DNA from 3 places in the Bradyrhizobium sp. 2S1 genome. Region 1 is predicted to be linked to each of the others. Evidence: riboswitches for the same ligand, from Rfam matches in the RefSeq annotation. Region 1 holds a riboswitch; each other region holds the start of a gene.

The links. A riboswitch is a leader RNA that binds a small molecule or an ion and turns the genes downstream of it on or off. The one in region 1 is predicted to bind glycine.
Region 2: another riboswitch for glycine. It lies ahead of HAP54_RS29130 (D-amino acid dehydrogenase); the one in region 1 lies ahead of HAP54_RS47075 (ABC transporter substrate-binding protein).
Region 3: another riboswitch for glycine. It lies ahead of gcvT (glycine cleavage system aminomethyltransferase GcvT); the one in region 1 lies ahead of HAP54_RS47075 (ABC transporter substrate-binding protein).

Annotation. Positions count from the first base shown of each region.
Region 1 covers NZ_CP147717.1:9,908,544-9,916,010, forward strand. Annotated here, with positions in the region: gene livM (high-affinity branched-chain amino acid ABC transporter permease LivM) at 1-713, shown strand, start outside; gene HAP54_RS47060 (ABC transporter ATP-binding protein) at 710-1,543, shown strand; gene HAP54_RS47065 (ABC transporter ATP-binding protein) at 1,540-2,289, shown strand; gene HAP54_RS47070 (branched-chain amino acid ABC transporter substrate-binding protein) at 2,444-3,562, shown strand; glycine riboswitch at 3,774-3,883, shown strand; glycine riboswitch at 3,887-4,003, shown strand; gene HAP54_RS47075 (ABC transporter substrate-binding protein) at 4,269-5,879, shown strand; gene HAP54_RS47080 (GMC family oxidoreductase) at 6,030-7,467, shown strand, end outside.
Region 2 covers NZ_CP147717.1:6,140,834-6,148,300, reverse strand. Annotated here, with positions in the region: partial or broken gene HAP54_RS29135 (M20/M25/M40 family metallo-hydrolase) at 1-920, shown strand, start outside; glycine riboswitch at 1,013-1,119, shown strand; glycine riboswitch at 1,123-1,238, shown strand; gene HAP54_RS29130 (D-amino acid dehydrogenase) at 1,304-2,611, shown strand; gene HAP54_RS29125 (ArgE/DapE family deacylase) at 2,960-4,231, shown strand; gene HAP54_RS29120 (ABC transporter permease) at 4,495-5,436, shown strand; gene HAP54_RS29115 (ABC transporter permease) at 5,440-6,327, shown strand; gene HAP54_RS29110 (ABC transporter ATP-binding protein) at 6,484-7,467, shown strand, end outside.
Region 3 covers NZ_CP147717.1:10,013,625-10,021,091, forward strand. Annotated here, with positions in the region: gene HAP54_RS47570 (cyclic nucleotide-gated ion channel) at 1-918, opposite strand, end outside; gene alaS (alanine--tRNA ligase) at 930-3,620, opposite strand; glycine riboswitch at 3,822-3,911, shown strand; gene gcvT (glycine cleavage system aminomethyltransferase GcvT) at 4,052-5,197, shown strand; gene gcvH (glycine cleavage system protein GcvH) at 5,218-5,583, shown strand; gene gcvP (aminomethyl-transferring glycine dehydrogenase) at 5,606-7,467, shown strand, end outside.

The sequences.
Region 1 (7,467 bases):
GCGGCGACTATCTGGCGATCGTGACGCTCGCCTTCGGCGAGATCATCCGCCTCGTCATCATCAACTGGCAGAGCCTGACCGGCGGCCCCAACGGCGTCTCGGGGATTCCGCGCCCGACCATGTTTGGCATTCCGTTGACGCCGGGCGATGACGGGCTCGCCGCCAGGCTCGGCATCGAGTTTTCGCCGACCCACCGCCTGGTCTTCCTGTTCTATCTGATCCTGGCGATGGCGCTGCTCACCAACTGGGTGACGATCCGGCTGCGGCGGCTGCCGATCGGCCGCGCCTGGGAGGCGCTGCGCGAGGACGAGGTCGCCTGCCGCGCGCTCGGCATCAACACCACGACCACCAAGCTGACGGCGTTCGCGACCGGAGCGATGTTCGGCGGCCTCGCTGGCGCGTTCTTCGCCACCCGGCAGGGCTTCATCAGTCCGGAATCCTTCACCTTCCAGGAATCGGCGCTGGTGCTGGCGATCGTCGTGCTCGGCGGCATGGGCTCGCAGCTCGGCGTCGCGCTCGCCGCGCTGACCATGATCGGCGGCTTCGAACTGTTCCGCGGCTTCGATCAATACCGCATGCTGGTGTTCGGCATCGCGATGGTGGTGCTGATGATCTGGCGGCCGCGCGGGCTGATCGGCCACCGCGCGCCGACCGTGTTCCTGGAACGCAACCAGGCGATCTCATCCGACCTCGTCAAGGAGGGCCACGGATGAGCGGCGACCACATCCTCACTGTTGACCGCCTGATGATGCGCTTCGGCGGCATCGTCGCGGTCAACGAACTCTCCTTCGCGGCCGAGCGGCGCAAGATCACCGCGCTGATCGGGCCGAACGGCGCCGGCAAGACCACCGTGTTCAACTGCATCACCGGTTTCTATCGGCCGAGCGGCGGCACAATCCGCCTCACCCATGACGACGGCCGCGGCATCCAGCTCGAGCGGCTGAACGATTTCCGCATCTCCAAGCAGGCCAAGGTCGCCCGCACCTTCCAGAACATCCGGCTGTTTCCCGGCATGACCGCGCTGGAAAACCTGATGGTCGCCCAACACAACGCGCTGATGCGCGCCTCGGGCCTGACCCTGCTCGGCCTGCTCGGCCTGCCGTCCTGGCGCGAGGCCGAGCAGCGCGCCATCGAACTGGCGCGGACCTGGCTTGAGCGCGTCGGCCTGCTCGACCGCGCCGACGATGCCGCGGGCAATTTGCCCTATGGCGACCAGCGGCGGCTCGAGATCGCGCGCGCGATGTGCACCGAGCCTGCGCTGCTCTGCCTCGACGAGCCGGCGGCGGGACTGAACGCGCGCGAGAGCGGCGGGCTCAATGAGCTCCTGCTGTCGATCCGCAACGAACAGGGCACCTCGATCCTCCTGATCGAGCACGACATGTCGGTGGTGATGGAGATCTCCGATCACGTCGTGGTCATGGACTACGGCGTCAAGATCGCCGAGGGCACGCCGCAGGCCGTGCGCGACGACCCCAAGGTGATCGCCGCCTATCTCGGCGCCGACGAGGAAGAGGCGATCGCCGTGATGGAGAGCGGCACGTGAGCGCGGTATCGGCAACCACACCCCTGCTCGCGGTGCGCGGCGTGCGTGCGGCTTACGGCAAGATCGAGGCGCTGAAGGGCGTCGACATCGAGATCAATGCCGGCGAGATCGTCGCCCTGATCGGCGCCAATGGCGCCGGCAAGTCGACGCTGATGATGACGATCTTCGGCCGGCCGCGCGCCCGCGCCGGGCGGATCGAATTCGACGGCCACGACATCACGGGCGTGCCGACCCACGAGATCGCGCGGCTGCGCATCGCGCAATCGCCCGAGGGCCGGCGAATATTCCCGCGCATGAGCGTCGCGGAAAACCTGCAGATGGGCGCCGATGCCACCGAATGCAGCGACGCCGAACGCGCGAGCGGCCTGGAGCGCGTGTTTGCGCTGTTCCCGCGCCTGAAGGAACGCGTCGCGCAGCGCGGCGGCACGCTGTCGGGCGGCGAGCAGCAGATGCTGGCGATCGGCCGCGCCCTGATGAGCCGGCCGCGGCTGTTGATGCTGGACGAGCCTTCGCTGGGGCTGGCGCCGCTGATCGCGCGGCAAATCTTCGACGCCATCCGCACGCTGAACCGGCAGGACGGCCTCACCGTCCTGATCGTCGAGCAGAACGCCAACCATGCGCTGAAGCTCGCCCATCGCGGCTATGTCATGGTCAACGGCCTGATCACGCTGGCCGGAACAGGCGCCGAATTGCTGCAGCGCCCCGAGATCCGCGCCGCCTATCTGGAAGGCGGCCGCCGCGGCTAGCGCCGCCCCGAGCAGCAAGATGCGGCGGATGCAGCGTCGATTTGCCTGAAAATTGCCGGTGACTTCGCCGCGAAATCAGCCGAGAATGCGCGCGGTTTTGGGGCCCGGCGCGCCGGGCCCTTCCGCTAGAGGCAACGACCACGAGGGACGTCTCATGAAATCACTGAAGCTGATCGGCCTGGCATTGGGCGCTTCGTTCGCATTATCGGCGAGCGCATTCGCGCAAGACATCACCATCGCAGTCGCGGGCCCCATGACGGGCTCCGAATCCGCTTTCGGCCGGCAGATGAAGAACGGCGCCGAGCAGGCGGTCGCCGACATCAACGCCGCCGGCGGCGTGCTCGGCAAGAAGCTCGCGCTGGAATCCAATGACGACGCCTGCGATCCGAAGCAGGCGCGCTCGATCGCGGAAAAGATCGGCTCTTCGAAGATCCCGTTCGTGGCTGGCCATTTCTGCTCGTCGTCGTCGATCCCGGCCTCCGAGGCCTATGCCGACGCCAACGTGCTGCAGATCACCCCGGCCTCGACCAACCCGCTGTTCACCGAGCGCAAGCTCTGGAACGTGGCGCGCGTCTGCGGGCGTGACGACCAGCAGGGCATCGTCGCCGCCGAGTACATCGCGAAGGCCTACAAGGGCAAGAACATCGCGATCCTGAACGACAAGACCACCTACGGCAAAGGCCTCGCCGACGAGACCAAGAAGGTGCTCAACAAGGCCGGCATCACCGAGAAGGTCAACGAGTCCTACAACAAGGGCGACAAGGACTTCAACGCAATCGTCTCGCGCCTGAAGCGCGACAACATCGATCTGGTCTATGTCGGCGGCTACCACCAGGAAGCCGGCCTGATCCTGCGCCAGATGCGTGACCAGGGCCTGCAGGCGGTGCTGATGGCGGGCGACGCCATGAACGACAAGGAGTTCGCCTCGATCGCCGGCCCGGCCGCTGAAGGCACCCTGTTCACCTTCGGCCCCGACCCGCGCAACAAGCCGACCGCGAAGGCGATCGTCGAGAAGTTCAAGGCCAAGAACATCGACCCCGAGGGCTACACGCTCTACACCTACGCCGCGATGCAGGTGTGGACCCAGGCCGTCGCCAAGGCCGGCTCGACCGACGCCAAGAAGGTGATGGACGTGATCAAGGCCGGCCAGTGGGACACCGTGCTCGGCAAGATGGCCTTCGACGCCAAGGGCGACATCAAGGCGATCGACTACGTCGTCTACAAGTGGGACGCCAAGGGCAATTACACCGAGATCAATCCGAAGGGCTCCTGAGCCCCTCGCATCTGATCTGAATCCGAGAACAACGCCCCGGTTCGCCGGGGCGTTGTTGTTTCCGCAGATCGCCTTCCGAATTGCGCGAGCATCTGCCGCAGTTGACGGAGCGACGAGCCCCGCAAGATCGAACGCATATGATCTGGGCAGGTCACGATTGAAGTTTAATCTTGCCTGGTTTTGGAGCGCACAATAACGTTTGAGCGTCCAACGCGACGATGCGGGAGAGATCGAAACGAAAGCGAGCACTTCGTTTTCGTGTTCGGCGCCGACGGAGCAACCGCCCCGGAAACTCTCAGGCACAAGGACCGTGTCGTCAGGACGATCTGGAGAGAGACGCCGAATCCTTGATGCGGCGTCCACCGAAGGGGATATCCGTCATCGCGCCATTGCATTGAGCAAGGGCTCCAGCGGATCAAGCTCTCAGGTACCGGGACAGATGGGGCGCCTCCACCGGTTTACGCCGGCGTCGGGGTGACTCTGGCATCCGGGAGCCTCGTCAAGACATGCCCATCATTGCACCCGTCGGCGCCGGCCTCCCCGGCGCAACGACCATCCATGCGACGCGAGCGCGCGACTGCCCTGCCTTCGACGGATGTCTCGACGCCATGACAAACGGCATCGCGCACCGGCGAGCCGTTTCCGTTCAACCGACGTGCTCTTCAACACCACTCGAAGTCCGTTCAGCGTTCACCCGAGGAAAATGATGTCAGTCACACCGCGCGCCAAAAACACCCCGATGTCCTGGAAGACCGCGTTACGCGGGCTGCTTGTCGCCACGGCGCTGGCGTGGCCGGGCCTGTCTCACGCCAAGACGATCAGGGCGGTGATGCACTCCGACCTGCGGGCGCTCGATCCGATCGTTTCGTCGGCCTATATCACGCGCGACCACGGCTACATGGTCTACGACACGCTGGTGGCGATGGACTCCAGCTTCACGATCCGGCCGCAAATGGCGGACTGGAAGGTGTCCGACGACAAGCTGACCTACACGTTCACGCTGCGCGACGGCCTGAAGTGGCATGACGGAACGCCGGTCACTGCGGAAGACTGCATCGCTTCATTGAAGCGCTGGGCTGCCGTCGACGGCATGGGCCAGAAGCTGATGGACTTCACCGCCAGCCTGGAAGCCCCCGATGCCAGGACGATCACACTGAAACTCAAGGAGCCCTACGGCCTGGTGCTGGAGTCGCTCGGCAAACCATCCACGCTTGTGCCGTTCATGATGCCGAAGCGCCTTGCCGACACGCCGTCGGACCGGCCGATCCCCGAGCAGATCGGCTCGGGTCCGTTCAAGTTCGTCCCGGCGGAATTCCAGCCCGGCGTGAAGGCCGTCTACGAGAAGAACAAGGACTATGTGCCGCGCGCCGAGCCGCCAAGCTGGACCTCGGGCGGCAAGGTGGTGAAGGTCGATCGCGTCGAATGGATCACGATGCCCGACGTTCAGACCGCAACCAGCGCGCTTCAGTCCGGCGACATCGATTTCCTGGAACGGCCGTCATTCGACATGCTGCCGATCCTGCAAGCCGACAAGGATTTGACGTCGCGCCCTCTGAGCGGCCTCGGCTTCCAGACCATCGGGCGGATGAATTTCCTTTATCCGCCATTCGACAACGTCAAGGTGCGCCGGGCCGCCATGATGGCACTGAGCCAGAAGGACGTGCTCGACGCCATGGTCGGGGATCCGAAGCTCTACAAGATTTGCGGTGCCGTTTTCGGCTGCGACACGCCGCTCGCTACCGATCTCGGATCGGACTCTCTCGTCAAGGGCGGCGGCATGGCCGAGGCCAGGAAGCTGCTCGCCGAATCCGGTTACGACGGCACGCCTGTCGTGATGCTGGCGCCGACCGATGTGGTGCCCCTCAAGACCCAGCCCATCGTCGCGTCGCAGTTGCTGCGCCAGGCCGGCTTTCAGGTGACGGTCCAGTCGATGGACTGGCAGACCACGAACATGGTCCTTGCAAGCCAGAAGCCGCCGAAGGACGGCGGCTGGAACATGTTCTTCACCAACTGGGGCATCGCCGACATCATGAATCCCGTCGTCAGCGCTCCCCTGAACAACCGGGGTCGCAAGGGCGGCTGGGTCGGCTGGCCGGACGACGCGCAGATCGAGAGCCTCCGCGATGCCTTCGCGCGCGCCGGCTCGCCGGAAGCGCAGAAGAAGATCGCGGCCGACATTCAAGCGCGCGCGCTCGACCAGGTGACTTACATTCCCCTGGGACAGTATTTTGCACCGAGTGTGTGGCACAAGGAGCTGACGGGCATGCTCGATGGTCCGGCCACGCCGCTGTTCTGGAACATCGACAAGCCCGAGTGATCTCAACCCACATGATCCTGATCGACGCGGGCGGCTATCCGGGACAGGCCGAAGCCTCCACCGTGCGATGCAAATGGAAATCTCCGAAAATGTCGGGATGCAATCTGATGTCCCTTCTGCGGACTTTCCGACACAGCAAGGTTTGAAGCCATGTCACCTGATACCAAGTACGATGTGATCGTCGTCGGCGGCGGCTCGGCCGGCGCGGCCACTGCCGCCCGGTTGTCCGAAGATCGAAAGCGGCGGGTGCTGCTGCTGGAAGCGGGCCTCGACTGGCGGGCCGATGAAGCGCCCTGGGAAATCAGGACGCCGAATCCGATTCCGATCATTCACAAGCGGGAATTCCAGGAGAAATGGCAGTGGCCCGACCTTCTGACCCGCCGCATCGCAGGCCAGGAGCCGCGCTTCTATTGGCGCGGCAAGGGGCTGGGCGGCAGCTCGATGATGAACGGCCAGATCGCCATTCGCGGCGTCGCGGATGCCTTCGACGAATGGGCCGCGCTCGGCTGCACCGGCTGGTCCGCGCGCGAGATCATGCCGTTTTTCTCGATGATCGAGGACGATGAGGAATTCGGCGACACCAACGGACATGGACGCGGCGGCCCGCTGCCGGTCTATCGCGCGCCGCTGGAGACGTGGGGGCCGATTGATCGCGGCCTGCGCGATGCAGCTCTCGCCAGCGGCTATCCGTGGTGCGCCGACGTCAACGGCCCGGATGGCGAAGGCGTTGCCTGCTATCCGATCAACAGCCGCAACAGCCGTCGCATCACAACCAACGAAGGCTATCTCGAGCCGGCGCGCGGCCGCGCCAATCTGGAGATCCGTGGCAAGGCGCTGGTCGACCGGGTCATGATCCGCGACGGCAAGGCGACCGGTGTCCGCGTTCATATCGACGGCCAGGGCACCAGCGAGATCGGCGCGCGTGAGATCGTGCTGTGCGGCGGCGCCATCCACAGCCCCGCGATCCTGTTGCGATCGGGCATCGGCCCGGCGGACGAGCTGCAAGCCATGGGGATCGCGGTCGAGCGTGACCTGCCGGTCGGCCGCAACTTCTTCGACCATCCGCTGTTTCGCATGACGATCCAGCTGCGTGAGGATCTGCGGCCCACCGATCCGGATGCGCGTCACACCAATTGCTGCGTGACCTATTCATCCGGTCTCGCCGACGGCGGCAAGCGCGATATGATCATGATCGGGTTCAACCATCGCGGCATCGGAAATCCCGGCGCGATCGGCGCCGGACTGTTCAACGCCTATTCGCGCGGTCAGCTGAAGCTGGCTTCGCCCGATCCGACGATCGATCCGATCGTCGAGGAGAACATGCTGGCCGATCCACGCGACATGCTGCGCATGACCGATGCGGTGAAGCGGTTCGCCGTCCTGGCCACGCAGCCGGCGCTGGCCCGCATATCGGAGTGGATCCGCCTCGGAGATACCGAGCTGACCCTGCCGGCCGCCGCGGCCTTGCCGACGGCCGAGCTCGAAGCGGTGTTGCGACGGGAAACCGGCGATATCCAGCATGCAGCCGGCAGCTGCCGGATGGCCGGCGTCAACGATCCCGCGGGCGTGGTCAATCCCGACGGTACGG
Region 2 (7,467 bases), 3.8 Mb from region 1:
CCTCATCCGAAGCAAGGCCAGCCCGGCATCCTGATATCAGGCCATCTGGACACCGTGCACCCGGTCGGCACCATCGAGAAGCTGAAGTGGCGGCGCGAAGGCAACAAGTGTTTCGGGCCCGGCATCTTCGACATGAAGGGCGGCAACTATCTGTCGGTCGAGGCGATCCGGCAATTGGCGCGCGCCTCCTTCACGACACCGCTGCCGATCACGGTGCTGTTCACCCCCGATGAAGAGGTCGGCACGCCGTCGACGCGCGACATCATCGAGGCGGAAGCCGCGCGCAACAAATATGTGCTGGTGCCGGAGCCCGGCCGTCCGAACAACGGCGTCGTCACCGGTCGCTACGCGATCGCGCGCTTCAATCTGGAAGCAACAGGCAAGCCGAGCCACGCCGGCGCGACGCTGTCGTCGGGCCGATCCGCGAGATGGCCCGGCAGATCATCGCCATCGACGGCATGACCACCGAGGACTGCACGTTCTCGGTCGGCATCGTGCATGGCGGCCAATGGGTCAATTGCGTTGCGACGACCTGCACCGGCGAAGCGCTCAGCATGGCCAAGCGCCAGGCCGATCTCGACCGCGGCGTCGAGCGCATGCTGGCGCTGTCCGGCACCGCCAACGACGTGACATTCAAGGTGACGCGCGGCGTCACCCGCCCGGTGTGGGAGCCGGATGCCGGCACCATGGCGCTCTATGAAAAGGCAAAGGGCCTCGCGGCGGCGATGGGCCTCGATCTGCCGCATGGCAGCGCCGGCGGCGGCTCGGACGGCAACTTCACCGGTGCGATGGGCATCCCCACGCTCGACGGCCTCGGCGTTCGCGGCGCAGACGCGCATACGCTCAACGAACATATCGAGGTCGACAGCCTCGCCGAACGCGGCCGCCTGATGGCGGCACTGCTGGCGACGCTGGACTGACATCGATTTGCACTGCACAACACGTTGGCACTGCCGGATCGAAATTTAGCCTTGTCCAATTTTCAGGCTTCGCCTACGGTCCGGCCGTCCAACACGACGATGCGGGAGAGATCGGAGCAACAACATGCGTGTTGTTGGCTTCGGCGCCGACGGAGCAACCGCCCCGGAAACTCTCAGGCAAAAGGACTGTATCGTCAGGACGATCTGGAGAGAGACGAATATGGCCGCACATCAAGGGCCATGACGTCCACCGAAGGGGATAGTTCGCTATTGGGCTGCGGCCCGATGCGGATCAAGCTCTCAGGTACCGTGACAGATGGGGCGCCGATGCCGGTTTCACCGGTGGTTCGGCGACTCTAACCCACGGGAGCCTGAAGACTATCATGCCTCACATTGCGATCATTGGCGCCGGCATCACCGGCGTGACGACGGCCTATGCCCTGCTCGAACGCGGCTACCGGGTGACTGTCCTCGACAGGCATCGCTACGCCGCGATGGAAACCTCGTTCGCCAATGGCGGACAGCTCTCCGCCAGCAACGCGGAAGTCTGGAACAGCGCCGCGACCATTCTCAAGGGGCTGCGCTGGATGCTCAGAAGCGACGCGCCGCTCTTGATGAACCCGAAGCCGAGCTGGCACAAATATTCCTGGATCGGCGAGTTCGTCGGCCACATCGGCCGCTATCGCAGCAACACCATCGAGACCACGCGGCTCGCCATCGAAGCGCGCAAACATCTTTTCTCGATCGCACAGCGCGAGAACATCGCCTTCGATCTCGAACGCCGCGGCATCCTGCACGTCTATCACGACAAGGCCGGCTTCGAAGCGGGCCTGCGGGTCAACACGCTGCTGCAGCAAGGCGGGCTCGACCGCCGGCCGGTGACCCCTGACGAAATCCGCACAATCGAACCTGCGCTGCAGACGGCCTGCTATGGCGGCTTCTTCACGCCGTCGGACGCGACCGGCGATATCCACAAGTTCACCCGCGGACTTGCCGACGCCTGCATCCGCCGCGGCGCGAGCTTCATCCACGAAGCCGATGTCGATGCGATCGCGCGAGGCGACGACGGCTTCCGCGTCAGTTGGAACGAAGCCGCTTCGCATGATGCTGACGTCGCGACGCAGCATGAGTTGCAGGCCGATGGCATCGTCATCTGCGCCGGGGTGGCGAGCCGTCACTTCGCTGGCATGCTGAACGACCGCGTCAATGTCTATCCGGTGAAGGGTTATTCGATCACCGTGCAGCTCGATGCGCCGCAAAGCCGCGACGCTGCGCCGACCGTCAGCCTGCTCGATGAAGCTGCGAAAATCGTCACCAGCCGGCTCGGCGCCGACCGCTTCCGCGTCGCCGGCACCGCCGAGTTCAACGGCTTCAACCGCGACATTCGCGCCGACCGGATCCAGCCGCTGGTGGACTGGGTGCGACAGCATTTCCCCGGGATCGACACCTCGAAGATCGTGCCATGGGCGGGCCTGCGCCCGATGATGCCGAACATGATGCCGGTGGTTCGCGCCGGACGGATTCCGGGCGTGTTCTACAATACGGGCCACGGTCATCTCGGCTGGACGCTCTCGGCCGCGACGGCGCAGATGGTAGCAGGGGCGATCGATGATTGGAGCGACCTCGACACGCCTTCAATGGTGCCGTCGCAGGTCGATACGACCGAGACCACCCGCGCAGCTTTCCCCTAATTACCCGGCCGAAGAGGAAGAATATGAGCGTATTTGCGTATGGCCAAGTCGGAATTCGCTGAGAAGCGCCGCGTGATAGGAACTAGCGTCACAATGGGAAAAAGCGCTTCATCGCGGGAGGGGACAATGCGCATTGGGGTGGTGAGCACGCATGACATTGCGGTCCGGCGCGGAATCCTGAACGACATGGATGCCGGCAGCGATCTCTTCGGCGGACCGATGCGTAACCGCGCCACCGGCACGCGCACCGACTGCGTGCGCCGCCTTTCCAAAACAGTCAACGCTCAGCCTTCTGCACAGGGCTCCACGAAAGGCACGACATGACAACTGAGACGTTGACCAAGCCGGATTCAGATTGCCGCAGAGCTGTGCGCGGCCGTCGACCGAAACTTCGACGATCAGATCGCGTTCCTGTCGCGCATGGTGCAGTTCCGCAGCTTGCGCGGACAGGAAGCGCCGCAACAACTTTGGCTGGCCGAGCAGTTCGCAAAGCGCCGCTACGACGTCGATGTGTTCAGCCTTGCGGACGTCAATCTGATGAGCCATCCGAAGGCTGCGCCAATGGACGGCATCGATCTTGCCGGATCGCAGCAGGTTGTTGCGACGAAGAACAGCAAAGGCAGCGGGCGTAGCCTGATCTTGCAAGGTCATATCGACGTGGTGCCGGAGGGGCCCGCTGACCTCTGGGACCAGCCGCCGTTCGCAGGCGCCGTGCGCGACGGCTGGATGTTCGGGCGTGGCGCGCAAGACATGAAGGCCGGTGTCTCGGCAATGATCTTCGCGCTCGATGCTATCAGAGACGCCGGCTATGCCCCGGGCGGGCGCGTCCATCTGCAGACCGTGACCGAGGAAGAGAGCACCGGCAACGGCGCATTGTCCACTCTGATGCGCGGCTATCGCGCCGACGCCTGCCTTATTCCCGAACCGACCGGACACACGCTGACGCGCGCCCAGGTCGGCGCCATCTGGTTTCGCCTGCGCGTGCGCGGCACGCCGGTGCATGTCGCCTATTCCGAGGCGGGTACGAGCGCCATCCTGTCGGCGATGCATCTGGTGCGCGCGTTCCAGGATTACACCAAAACGCTCAATGCCCGGGCGCTCGACAACAGCTGGTTCCGCACCGTCAAGAATCCGATCAAGTTCAATGTCGGGATCATCAAAGGCGGCGATTGGGCCAGTTCGACCGCGGCGTGGTGCGAGCTGGATTGCCGGCTCGGTCTGCTGCCGGGCGAGACACCGCGAGAGGCGATGCGTGGCATCGAGGAATGCCTGGCCGAGGCGCACAAGGCCGACGACTTCCTGTCCGACAATCCGGCTGAGCTCGTGTGGAGTGGTTTTCAGGCGGACCCGGCGGTGTGCGAGCCTGGCAGCGAAGCGGAAGCAGCTCTGTCGGCCGCCCATCATTCCGTCTTCCAGGCTCCAATGCAGGAGCGCCTGTCTACCGCCGTCAACGACACCCGCTACTATTGCGTCGACTATGGCATCCCTGCCCTTTGCTATGGTCCTTACGGCATCGGCCCGCATGCGTTCAACGAACGCGTCGAGCTCGACAGCCTTCGCAAGACAACGCAGAGCATCGCATTGTTCGTCGCCAACTGGTGCGGCGCGATGAGAGCGTGAATCGACTTGTGGTTTCAGGTCGGTGGCGCGTGACGAAATGTGCAATTCGAAATAGCAGCTTCAGACCAAGGGAGGCTTCCAACAGCCCGAACCGCGCCTTGATATAGCGTCGCCATTGGCACAGTATTTGCCTGCAAATTCATCACTTTCGCGCTAGCTTTGAGAGAAGACGCAGAAGCGCATGAGACACATCACGGGGACACCATGAGTATGATGCGGCCCAGCCTTCGCTTCACACCGCCTGACGACAGGAGATAGCAGCGATGATCGGCTATCTCATCCGCCGCATCCTCGCCGCCGTTCCCGTGATGGGCGTGGTGGCCCTGTTCGTGTTCCTGTTGCTGCGGCTGACGCCGGGCGACCCCGCCGCAATTCTCGCCGGCGACAATGCGACGCCGGAACAGCTCGAACGCATCAGGACCTCGCTTGGTCTCAACGAGCCGATCTACATCCAGTTCTACACCTGGGTCGCCAGACTGCTGCACGGCGACCTCGGTGTCTCCCTGATCTCGAACAAGCCGATCCTCGAGATGATCGGCCCGCGCCTCGAACCCTCGATTTCGGTTGCGCTCGCCACCATCATCCTCTCGATCCTGGTCGCGGTGCCGCTCGGCGTGATCGCGGCGTGGAAGCACGGCACCTGGATCGATCGCTTCGTGATGGGGCTCTCGGTGCTTGGCTTCTCGGTGCCGGTGTTCGTGATCGGCTATGTGCTGATCCAGATCTTTGCGATCGATCTGCGCTGGGTGCCGGTGCAGGGCTTCAAGAGCATCTCGGCCGGCTTCGGTCCGTTCTTCGAGCGCATCATCCTGCCAACCTGTACGCTCTCCTTCATCTATGTCGCGCTGATCGCGCGCATGACACGGGCCTCGATGCTCGATGTGCTGGGTGAGGATTACGTGCGCACGGCACGCGCCAAGGGCATCGGCGAGACCGGCGTGCTGCTGCGCCATGCGCTGCGCAACGCCGCGGTTCCGGTCATCACCGTGATCGGTTCCGGCTTCGCGCTCCTGATCTCCGGCGTCGTGGTCACCGAGAGCGTGTTCAACCTGCCCGGCATCGGCCGCCTCACCGTCGATGCGGTGCTGGCGCGCGATTATCCGGTGATCCAGGCGATGATCCTTCTGACGTCGGGTATCTATGTCGCGGTCAATCTGTTGATCGACCTCGCCTACACCCTGCTCGATCCTCGTATCCGGTACTGAGCAATGGCGATCGAAACCCTTCCCGAATCCTCTATTCCCGTCACGCGGCCGCTCCGCGTCAAGCTCGGCTTCCTCACCTCGACGCCGATCATCGCGGTTGCGACGATCTGCCTCGCGCTCATCATCCTGATGGCGATCTTCGCGCCGCTGCTCGCGCCGCACGATCCGCTGCTGCTGACGCCGTCGCAGCGGCTGAAGCCGTCGAGCGCGCAATACCTGCTCGGCACCGACGCCTATGGACGCGACCTGTTGTCGCGCGTCATCTATGGCGCGCGGATCTCGCTGGTGATCGGGCTCGGCGCCGCCGTCTGCTCGATCGCCGTCGGGCTGCTGATCGGCCTCGTCGCCGGCTTCTTCCGCTGGGTCGATGCGGTGATGATGCGTGTGATGGACGGCTTGATGGCGATCCCCGCCATCCTGCTCGCGATCGCCGTGGTGTCGCTGTCGGGCGCCAGCATCTGGACCGTGATGATCGCGATCACCATCCCCGAGATCCCGCGCGTGGCGCGGCTGGTGCGCGCGGTGGTGCTGACCGCACGCGAAGAGCCCTATGTCGAGGCCGCGATCTCGCTCGGCTCCAGCCTGCCCAAGATCATGTGGCGGCATTTGATGCCGAACACGATCGCGCCGCTGATCGTGCAAGGCACCTATGTCTGTGCATCCGCGATCCTGACCGAGGCGATCCTGTCGTTCCTCGGCGCCGGCATCTCGCCGGAAACGCCGACCTGGGGCAACATCATGGCCGAGGGCCGCGCCTATTTTCAGGTCAAGCCCTCGCTGATCTTCTGGCCGGGGCTCCTGCTCTCGATCGCCATTCTCAGCATCAACCTGATCGGCGACGCCGCCCGCGACGCGCTCGATCCCCGCATGAAGCAGCGTGAGGGCAAGTGACGGCTTCAGCCCTTCTGAAGCCGTCATTCCGGGGCGATGCAAAGCATCGAGCCCGGAATCTCGAGATTCCGGGTCTGGTGCTAGCGCACCATCCCGGAATGACAGCCGATAATTGCCGTCGTTTCGCTCCCCGCAATAGCGTCAAGAGAGCCTGACATGACCAACGTCGTCCTCGACATCAACAATCTCGTCGTCGGCCTCGGCCGCAAGCAGGATGCGCACCGCATCATCGACGACCTCTCGCTGCAAGTGCGCGAAGGCGAGACGCTCTGCCTGGTCGGCGAAAGCGGCTCCGGCAAGTCGGTGACCTCCTTGACCGTGATGGGCCTGCTGCAGAAGGGTACGCTGGTGCCCTCGGGCGGCAGCGTCAAACTGGTCGGCGAGGAACTGCTCACCGCCAGCGACCGGCGGCTGCGGCAATTGCGCGCCACGCGGATGGCGATGATCTTCCAGGAGCCGATGACCGCGCTCAACCCGGTCGTGCCGGTCGGGCGCCAGATCGACGAGGTGCTGCGCGCCCATACCGATCTCGACGCCCGCGCGCGGCGCCAGAAGATCCTGGCCATGATGGAGCATGTGCGGCTGCCGGACGTGGAGCGCATCTTCTCGTCCTACCCGCACCGCCTGTCGGGCGGACAGCGCCAGCGCATCATGATCGCGATGGCGCTGGTGCTGGAACCAAAGCTCCTGATCGCCGACGAGCCGACCACCGCGCTCGACGTCACCACCCAGAAGCAGATCCTCACCCTGATCCGCGACCTGCAGCGCGATCACGGCACCGCGGTGCTGTTCATCACCCACGACATGGGCGTGGTGGCCGAGATCGCCGATCGCGTGTCGGTGATGCGGCACGGCCGGCTGGTCGAGACCGGCCCGCTCGAGGGCGTGCTGCGCAATCCGACGATGGAGTACACCCGCAACCTGCTGTCCGCCGTGCCGAGCCTGGTGCCGCGGGCGCCCCGCCCGGAGACCAAGGAGCCGGTGGTGCTGGAGGCCAACGAGCTCAGCAAGGTCTACCGGGAGCGGTCGCTGTACGGCAAAGCCCGTGAAGTCGCGGCCGCCAGCAACGTCACGCTCACACTGCGCAAGGGCCGCACGCTCGGCATCGTCGGCGAGAGCGGCTCCGGCAAGTCGACGGTC
Region 3 (7,467 bases), 110 kb from region 1:
CGCATCGCCTCGCCGCACCAGCACCTCGCCGGCCTCGATGGTCTGCGACCGCAGCAGGCGCATGATGTCGGCGATATCGGCCGCGTTGAGATGCGAGAACAGCGGCACCCGCGCCAGCATGCCCCAGGTCACGACGAAATCGCGGCGCCGGACCTCGTCGGCGAACGCGGTCGAGACGATCGCGACCGGCAGCGCGATCATCGCAAAGCCGACCACGATCGCAACCACCGTGACGATCCGTCCGAGCGGCGTCACCGGGACGACATCGCCGTAGCCGACGGTGCCGAGCGTCACGATCGCCCACCACATCGCCTGCGGCATGGTGCCGAACTTGTCCGGCTGCACCTTGTGCTCGATGGCATAGAGTAGCGAGGCGAACAGCAGCACCGCGCCGGTCAGGATCACCACGCAGCCGAACAGCGTGCGCCGCTCGGCATGCAGCGCCGCCAGCAGCGAGCGCATCGCGGTCGAATAGCGCACCAGCTTCAGGAACGGCAGCATTCCGAACAGCACCAGCGCAGTCTTGTCACCGATCGCAAGCGCGATGGCCGACGGCAGGAAGGCGAGCAGGTCGATCACGCCGAGCGCCGAGAAGGCGTATTCGAGCCGCGCCTGCAGCGGCGTCATGTCGCGCAGCGAGCGGCCGACCACGCTCCAGAGCCGCGCGGCATATTCCAGCGCAAAGGCGATGACGGCGGCGATTTCGATCGCCGTGAACAGCCACCACAGCTGCGCATCGAACTCGGGCACCGATGCCAGGATCGCCGCCAGCACGTCGACACTGATGATCGCGATGACCAGCCGGACAAAGCGCGAGCCGACCGAATGCGGCAGGTGGTCCTGCTCGAGCAGCTCGTAGAGACGGTCGCGCAGCCCGGGATCGCTGATCGTGGGCTTGCCCGGAGCCGTCGCCACGATCAGCCTCTCCGTCAGGCGCCGGCCGATGCCTGTTGAGTCATCGCCTGCTCGATCGCCGACAGCGCCGCATCCGCCTTGGCGCCGTCGGGCCCGCCCGCCTGCGCCATGTCGGGCCGGCCGCCGCCGCCCTTGCCGCCGAGCGCCTCGGAGCCCTTGCGCACCAGCTCGACCGCGTTGAAGCGCGAGGTCAGATCGGCGGTAACACCGACCACGATGCCGGCCTTGCCGTCCTCGGTGACGCCGACGATCGCGACCACGCCCGAGCCGATCTGCTTCTTGCCGTCGTCGACGAGGCTCTTCAGGTCCTTGGTCTCGACGCCCTCGACCGCGCGGGCGAGCAGCTTGACGTTGCCGACCTCGCGCACGCCCGAGGCCGCGCCGTTCGACGACGCGCCGCCACCGCCCATCGCGAGCTTCTTGCGGGCGTCCGACAGGTCGCGCTCGAGCTTCTTGCGCTCTTCCATCAGCGCCGTGATGCGCGCCGGGACATCCTCGATCGTGGTGCGCAGCTCCTGCGCCGCGGTCTTGGCCAGCGCCATCGTGTCATTGGCGTGCCTGCGCGCATGGCGCCCGGTCAGTGCCTCGATGCGGCGCACGCCCGACGCCACCGCGCCCTCGCCGGTCACCGAGATCAGGCCGATATCGCCGGTGCGGCGGACATGGGTGCCGCCGCAAAGCTCGACCGACCAGCCGAGCACGTTCTGACCGTGCTCGCGGGCGCTCTTGCCCATCGAGACGACGCGGACCTCGTCGCCATATTTCTCGCCGAACAGCGCGCGAGCGCCGGCCTCGCGGGCGTCGTCGACCCCCATGATGCGGGTCGTCACCTCGTCATTCTCGAGCACGACGTCGTTGGCGATGTCCTCGACCCGGGCAAGCTCGTCCGGCGTAATCGGCTTCGGATGCACGAAGTCGAAGCGCAGCCGGTCCGGCGTGACCAGCGAGCCGCGCTGGGCGATGTGATCGCCGAGCACCTGGCGCAGCGCCTCATGCAAGAGGTGCGTCGCGGAGTGGTTGGCGCGGATCGACGAACGCCTCGCGTGATCGACCTCGAGCTGCAACGCGGTGCCGACGTTGAGCGTACCCTGCTCCACCGTGCCCAGATGCACGAACAGATCGCCTGCCTTCTTCTGCGTGTCGGTGACGCGGAACTTGACGCCGTCACGCGTAAGGATGCCGATGTCGCCGACCTGGCCGCCGGACTCCGCATAGAACGGGGTCTGGTTCAACACGATCGCGCCGCTCTCGCCGGTCTTGAGAGTGCCGGTCTCGGCGCCGTCCTTGACCAGTGCCGTCACCACGCCTTCCGCGCTCTCGGTCTCATAGCCGAGGAATTCGGTCGCACCGAGCTTCTCGCGCAGCGGAAACCAGATCGCTTCGGTCGTCGCCTCGCCCGAACCTGTCCAGGAGGCGCGCGCCTTGACGCGCTGCCGCTCCATCGCATCGGTGAACGCCGCCTGGTCGACGCTGATGCCGCGCGACTTCAGCGCGTCCTGCGTCAAATCCAACGGGAAGCCAAAGGTGTCGTACAGCGTGAACGCGGTGTCGCCGTCGAACATGTCGCCCTTCTTGAGGCCGGCGCTCTTCTCGTCGAGGATCGATAGGCCGCGCACCAGCGTCTTGCGGAAGCGCGTCTCTTCCAGCCGCAGCGTCTCCTCGATCAGGTTCTCCGCACGCACCAGGTCCGGATAGGCCTGGCCCATCTCGCGGACCAGCGCCCAGACCAGCCGATGCATCAGCGGCTCATGCGCGCCGAGCAATTGGGCATGGCGCATCGCACGGCGCATGATCCGGCGCAGCACGTAGCCGCGGCCCTCGTTCGACGGCAGCACGCCGTCGGCAATCAGGAACGCCGACGAGCGCAGATGGTCCGCGATAACCCGATACGACGCAACGGTCTGCTCGTTCGGACCGTGTCCGAGCGCGGATGCGGCCGCATCGATCAAATGGCGGAACAGATCGGTCTCGAACACGCTTTCGGCGCCTTGCAGGATCAAGGCCATGCGTTCCAGGCCCATGCCGGTGTCGATCGAGGGACGCGGCAGCGGCACGCGCTCCTCCTTCGTCACCTGGTCGAACTGCATGAACACCAGGTTCCAGAACTCGAGGAAGCGATCGCCGTCCTCCTCCGGACTGCCCGGAGGTCCGCCCCAGATATGCTCGCCGCGGTCGATGAAGATCTCGGAGCACGGACCGCACGGCCCGGTATCGCCCGCCGCCCAGAAATTGTCCGACGTCGCGATGCGGATGATGCGGTCGTCCGAGAAGCCGGCGATCTTCTTCCAATGGCCCGCCGCCTCGTCGTCGTCGTGGTAGATGGTGACGAGCAGCTTGTCCTTCTTCAGCCCGAAATCCTTGGTGACCAGGTTCCAGGCGAGCTCGATCGCGCGCTCCTTGAAGTAATCGCCGAACGAGAAGTTGCCGAGCATCTCGAAGAAGGTGAGATGGCGCGCGGTGTACCCGACATTGTCGAGGTCGTTATGCTTGCCGCCGGCGCGCACGCATTTCTGCGCGGTGGTCGCGCGCTGATAGGAACGCTTCTCGACGCCGGTGAAGACGTTCTTGAACTGCACCATGCCGGCCGCCGTGAACATCAGGGTCGGGTCGTTGCGCGGCACCAGCGGCGACGACGGCACGATTTCGTGGCCGTTCGCCTTGAAGTAGTTCAGAAAAGTCGCCCTGATGTCGTTGACACTGCTCATGTTCATCCAATCGGAAATAGGGGCCGGTCAGCCGCAAAAAGGCGTCATTTCCGGCCGAACGCTTTTAGACAAGGCCAGCTGCGGTGTCCAGAAACTGTGCAGGCGGATCATGGGCTTGCCGCGGCAGCACAAAGCCCATTGGATAGTTGCTGCGGCTGCGTTGACAGTCTTGGTGGCGCCGTGTTTTCTACCTACCTATAGCTAAGTCACGTCGGGAGAGACCGGCCTTGCGCCGGCGCCGAAGGAGCAACCGCCCCGGAAACTCTCAGGCAAAAGGACCGCGTGACGTCTGACATCTGGAAAGAGGCGCTGGGGTCATCCCCGATGCGTCCGCCGACGGGATAATACTCTCAGGCACAGCGACAGATGGGGCTTTCTGCAGGTTTCTCAAGGGGAAATAGGTCCCCTGCGGGAACCGCGAGGGCCCTGTGATGCTTGCGCGCGAAACTTCCCCGCTGAAACAGACCCCGTTGCACGCGCTGCACCTGGCGCGCGGCGCCAAGATGGTGCTGTTCGCCGGCTATAACATGCCGGTGCAATACACCGCCGGCGTGCTCAAGGAGCACTTGCACACCCGCAGCAACGCCGGCCTGTTCGACGTGTCCCACATGGGCCAGCTCGCGCTGAAGCCCAAATCCGGCAAGGTCACTGATGCAGCGCTCGCGCTGGAAAAACTGGTGCCGCAGGACATTGTCGGCATCGCGCCGGGACGGCAGCGCTACGCCCAATTCACCAATGACGACGGCGGGCTGCTCGACGATTTGATGGTCGCGAATTTCGGCGATCATTTGTTCCTGGTGGTGAACGCCGCCTGCAAGGCCGAGGACGAGGCGCATCTGCGCGCGCATCTCTCCGACGCCTGCGAAATCGTGTCGCTGGCCGACCGCGCGCTGATCGCGCTGCAGGGGCCGACAGCCGAATCGGCGCTGGCGAAACTTTGTGCAGATGTCAGTTCGATGAAATTCATGGACGCCGGCCCGCGCCGCGTCGCCGATATCGACTGTTTCGTCTCGCGCTCCGGCTATACCGGCGAGGACGGTTTTGAGATTTCGGTGCCGGCGGACAAGGCCGAAGCCCTGGTCACGGCGTTGCTGGACAATCCCGACGTGCTGCCGATCGGGCTCGGCGCGCGCGACAGCCTGCGGCTCGAAGCCGGGCTCTGCCTCTATGGCCACGATATCGACACCACGACGACGCCAGTCGAAGGCGCGCTGGAATGGTCGGTGCAGAAGGTGCGCCGCAGCGGCGGCGCCCGTGCCGGCGGTTTTCCGGGCGCCGACAAGATCCTCGCCCAATTCGCGCAAGGTGCCTCCCGCCGCCGTGTCGGCTTGAAGCCTGACGGCCGCGCACCGGTGCGCGAAGGTGCAGCCCTGTTCGCCGATCCGACCTCCACCGAGCCAATCGGCAAGGTGACGTCGGGCGGCTTCGGCCCGAGCCTCAATGCCCCCGTTGCGATGGGCTATCTGCCGACCTCGCTTTCCGCGCTCGACACCACCGTTTTCGCCGAGGTGCGCGGCCAGCGACTGCCGCTGAAGGTCGCCGCCACGCCCTTCGTTCCCAATACCTACAAACGCTAGACGCCAAAGGATCGATCCCCATGACGACGCTGTACACGTCCGACCACGAATGGCTCCGCATCGACGGCGACGTCGCCACGATCGGGATCACCGACTACGCGCAATCGCAGCTCGGCGACGTCGTGTTCGTCGAACTACCCAAGGTCGGCCGCAGCCTGAAGAAGGCCGAGGCCGCCGCCGTCGTCGAATCCGTCAAGGCCGCCTCCGACGTCTACGCGCCGATCACCGGCGAGGTGATCGAGGTCAACGAAGAACTCGCGGCCGAGCCCGCGCTGGTCAATTCGGATGCCGGCGGCAAGGCCTGGTTCTTCAAGCTGAAGATATCAGACAAGAGCGAGCTCGGCGGCCTGATGGATGAGGCCGCCTACGCCGCCCACACCGCCTGAGGATCAGCCCGAGGATCAAGCCATGAACGCGCCCTTCAAGCCGATCAACGAAGCCGCCACCGATTTCGTCCGCCGCCACATCGGACCGTCGCCGCGCGACGTCACCGCGATGCTGGAGACGGTCGGCGCTGCGAGCCTGCAGGCACTGATGAACGAGACGCTGCCGGCGTCGATCCGCCAGAAGGCGCCGCTCGATCTCGGCCGCGCGCTGAGCGAGACCGAGGCGCTTTCGCATATGAGCGAGCTCGCCGCGCAGAACCAGGTGTTCACCTCGCTGATCGGCCAGGGCTATTCCGGCACCATCCTGCCCGCGGTGATCCAGCGCAATATCCTGGAGAACCCGGCCTGGTACACCGCCTATACGCCGTACCAGCCGGAGATCAGCCAGGGCCGGCTCGAAGCGCTGTTCAACTTCCAGACCATGGTCTGCGACCTCACAGGCCTCGACGTCGCCAACGCTTCGCTGCTCGACGAGGCGACCGCGGCGGCCGAAGCGATGGCGCTCGCCGAGCGCCACTCGCAGGTCAAGGCGAAGGTGTTCTTCGTCGACAAGGAGGTGCATCCGCAGACGCTTGCCGTGATGCGCACGCGCGCCGCGCCCTTGGGCTGGGCACTGGTCGTCGGCGATCCCCTGACCGAACTCGACAAGGCCGACGTGCTCGGCGCGCTGCTGCAACATCCGGGCACATCAGGCGCGGTGCGCGACCTCAGGCCTGCGATCGCGTCGCTGCGCGCCAAGGGCGCGCTTGCGATCGTGGCGGCGGACCTGCTGTCGCTGACGCTGCTCACCTCGCCCGGCGAGCTCGGCGCCGACATCGCGATCGGCTCGGCGCAGCGGTTTGGCGTGCCGATGGGTTATGGCGGGCCGCACGCCGCCTACATGGCAGTGCGTGACACGCTGAAGCGCTCGCTGCCCGGCCGCATCGTCGGCCTGTCGGTGGATTCCCGCGGCGCGCCGGCCTATCGCCTGGCGCTGCAGACCCGCGAGCAGCACATCCGCCGCGAGAAGGCGACCTCGAACATCTGCACCGCGCAGGTGCTGCTCGCCGTGATCGCCTCGATGTATGCGGTCTATCACGGCCCCGAGGGCCTGACCCATATCGCACGCAGCGTGCATCGCCGCGCCACCGTGCTTGCCGCAGGCCTGCGCAAGCTCGGCTTTGCGCCTGTGAGCGAAGCGTTCTTCGACACCGTGACCGTCGAAGTCGGTGCGAAGCAGATCGAGCTGGTCTCCCGCGCGCTGGCGGAGCGGATCAATCTGCGCATCGGGGCGCCCACGCTCGGCATCGCGCTCGACGAGACCACGACGCCGGAGACCGTCGAGGCGGTGTGGCGCGTGTTCGGCGGCAAGCTCAGCTATGCCGAGATCGAGGCGGCCGCACGCGAGGCGCTGCCGAAGGAGCTGCGGCGCAGCAGCGCCTTCCTGACCCATCCGGTGTTCAACACCCACCGCTCGGAGACCGAGCTGCTGCGCTACATGCGCAAGCTCAGCGATCGTGACCTGGCGCTCGACCGCGCCATGATCCCGCTCGGCTCCTGCACCATGAAGCTCAACGCCACCACCGAGATGATCCCGCTGACCTGGCCGGCGTTCGGCAATCTGCATCCGTTCGCGCCGGCGGATCAGGCCAAGGGCTATCACGCGCTGTTCCAGCGGCTCGAGCAGTGGCTGTGCGACATCACCGGCTATGACGCGGTCTCGCTGCAGCCGAACTCCGGCGCGCAGGGCGAATATGCCGGGCTTCTCGCCATCCGCGGCTATCATCTCGCGCGCGGCGAGCCGCATCGCAAGGTGTGCCTGATCCCCTCCTCCGCGCACGGCACCAATCCGGCCTCGGCCGCGATGGTCGGCATGGACGTCGTGGTGGTGGCCTGCGATGCGCG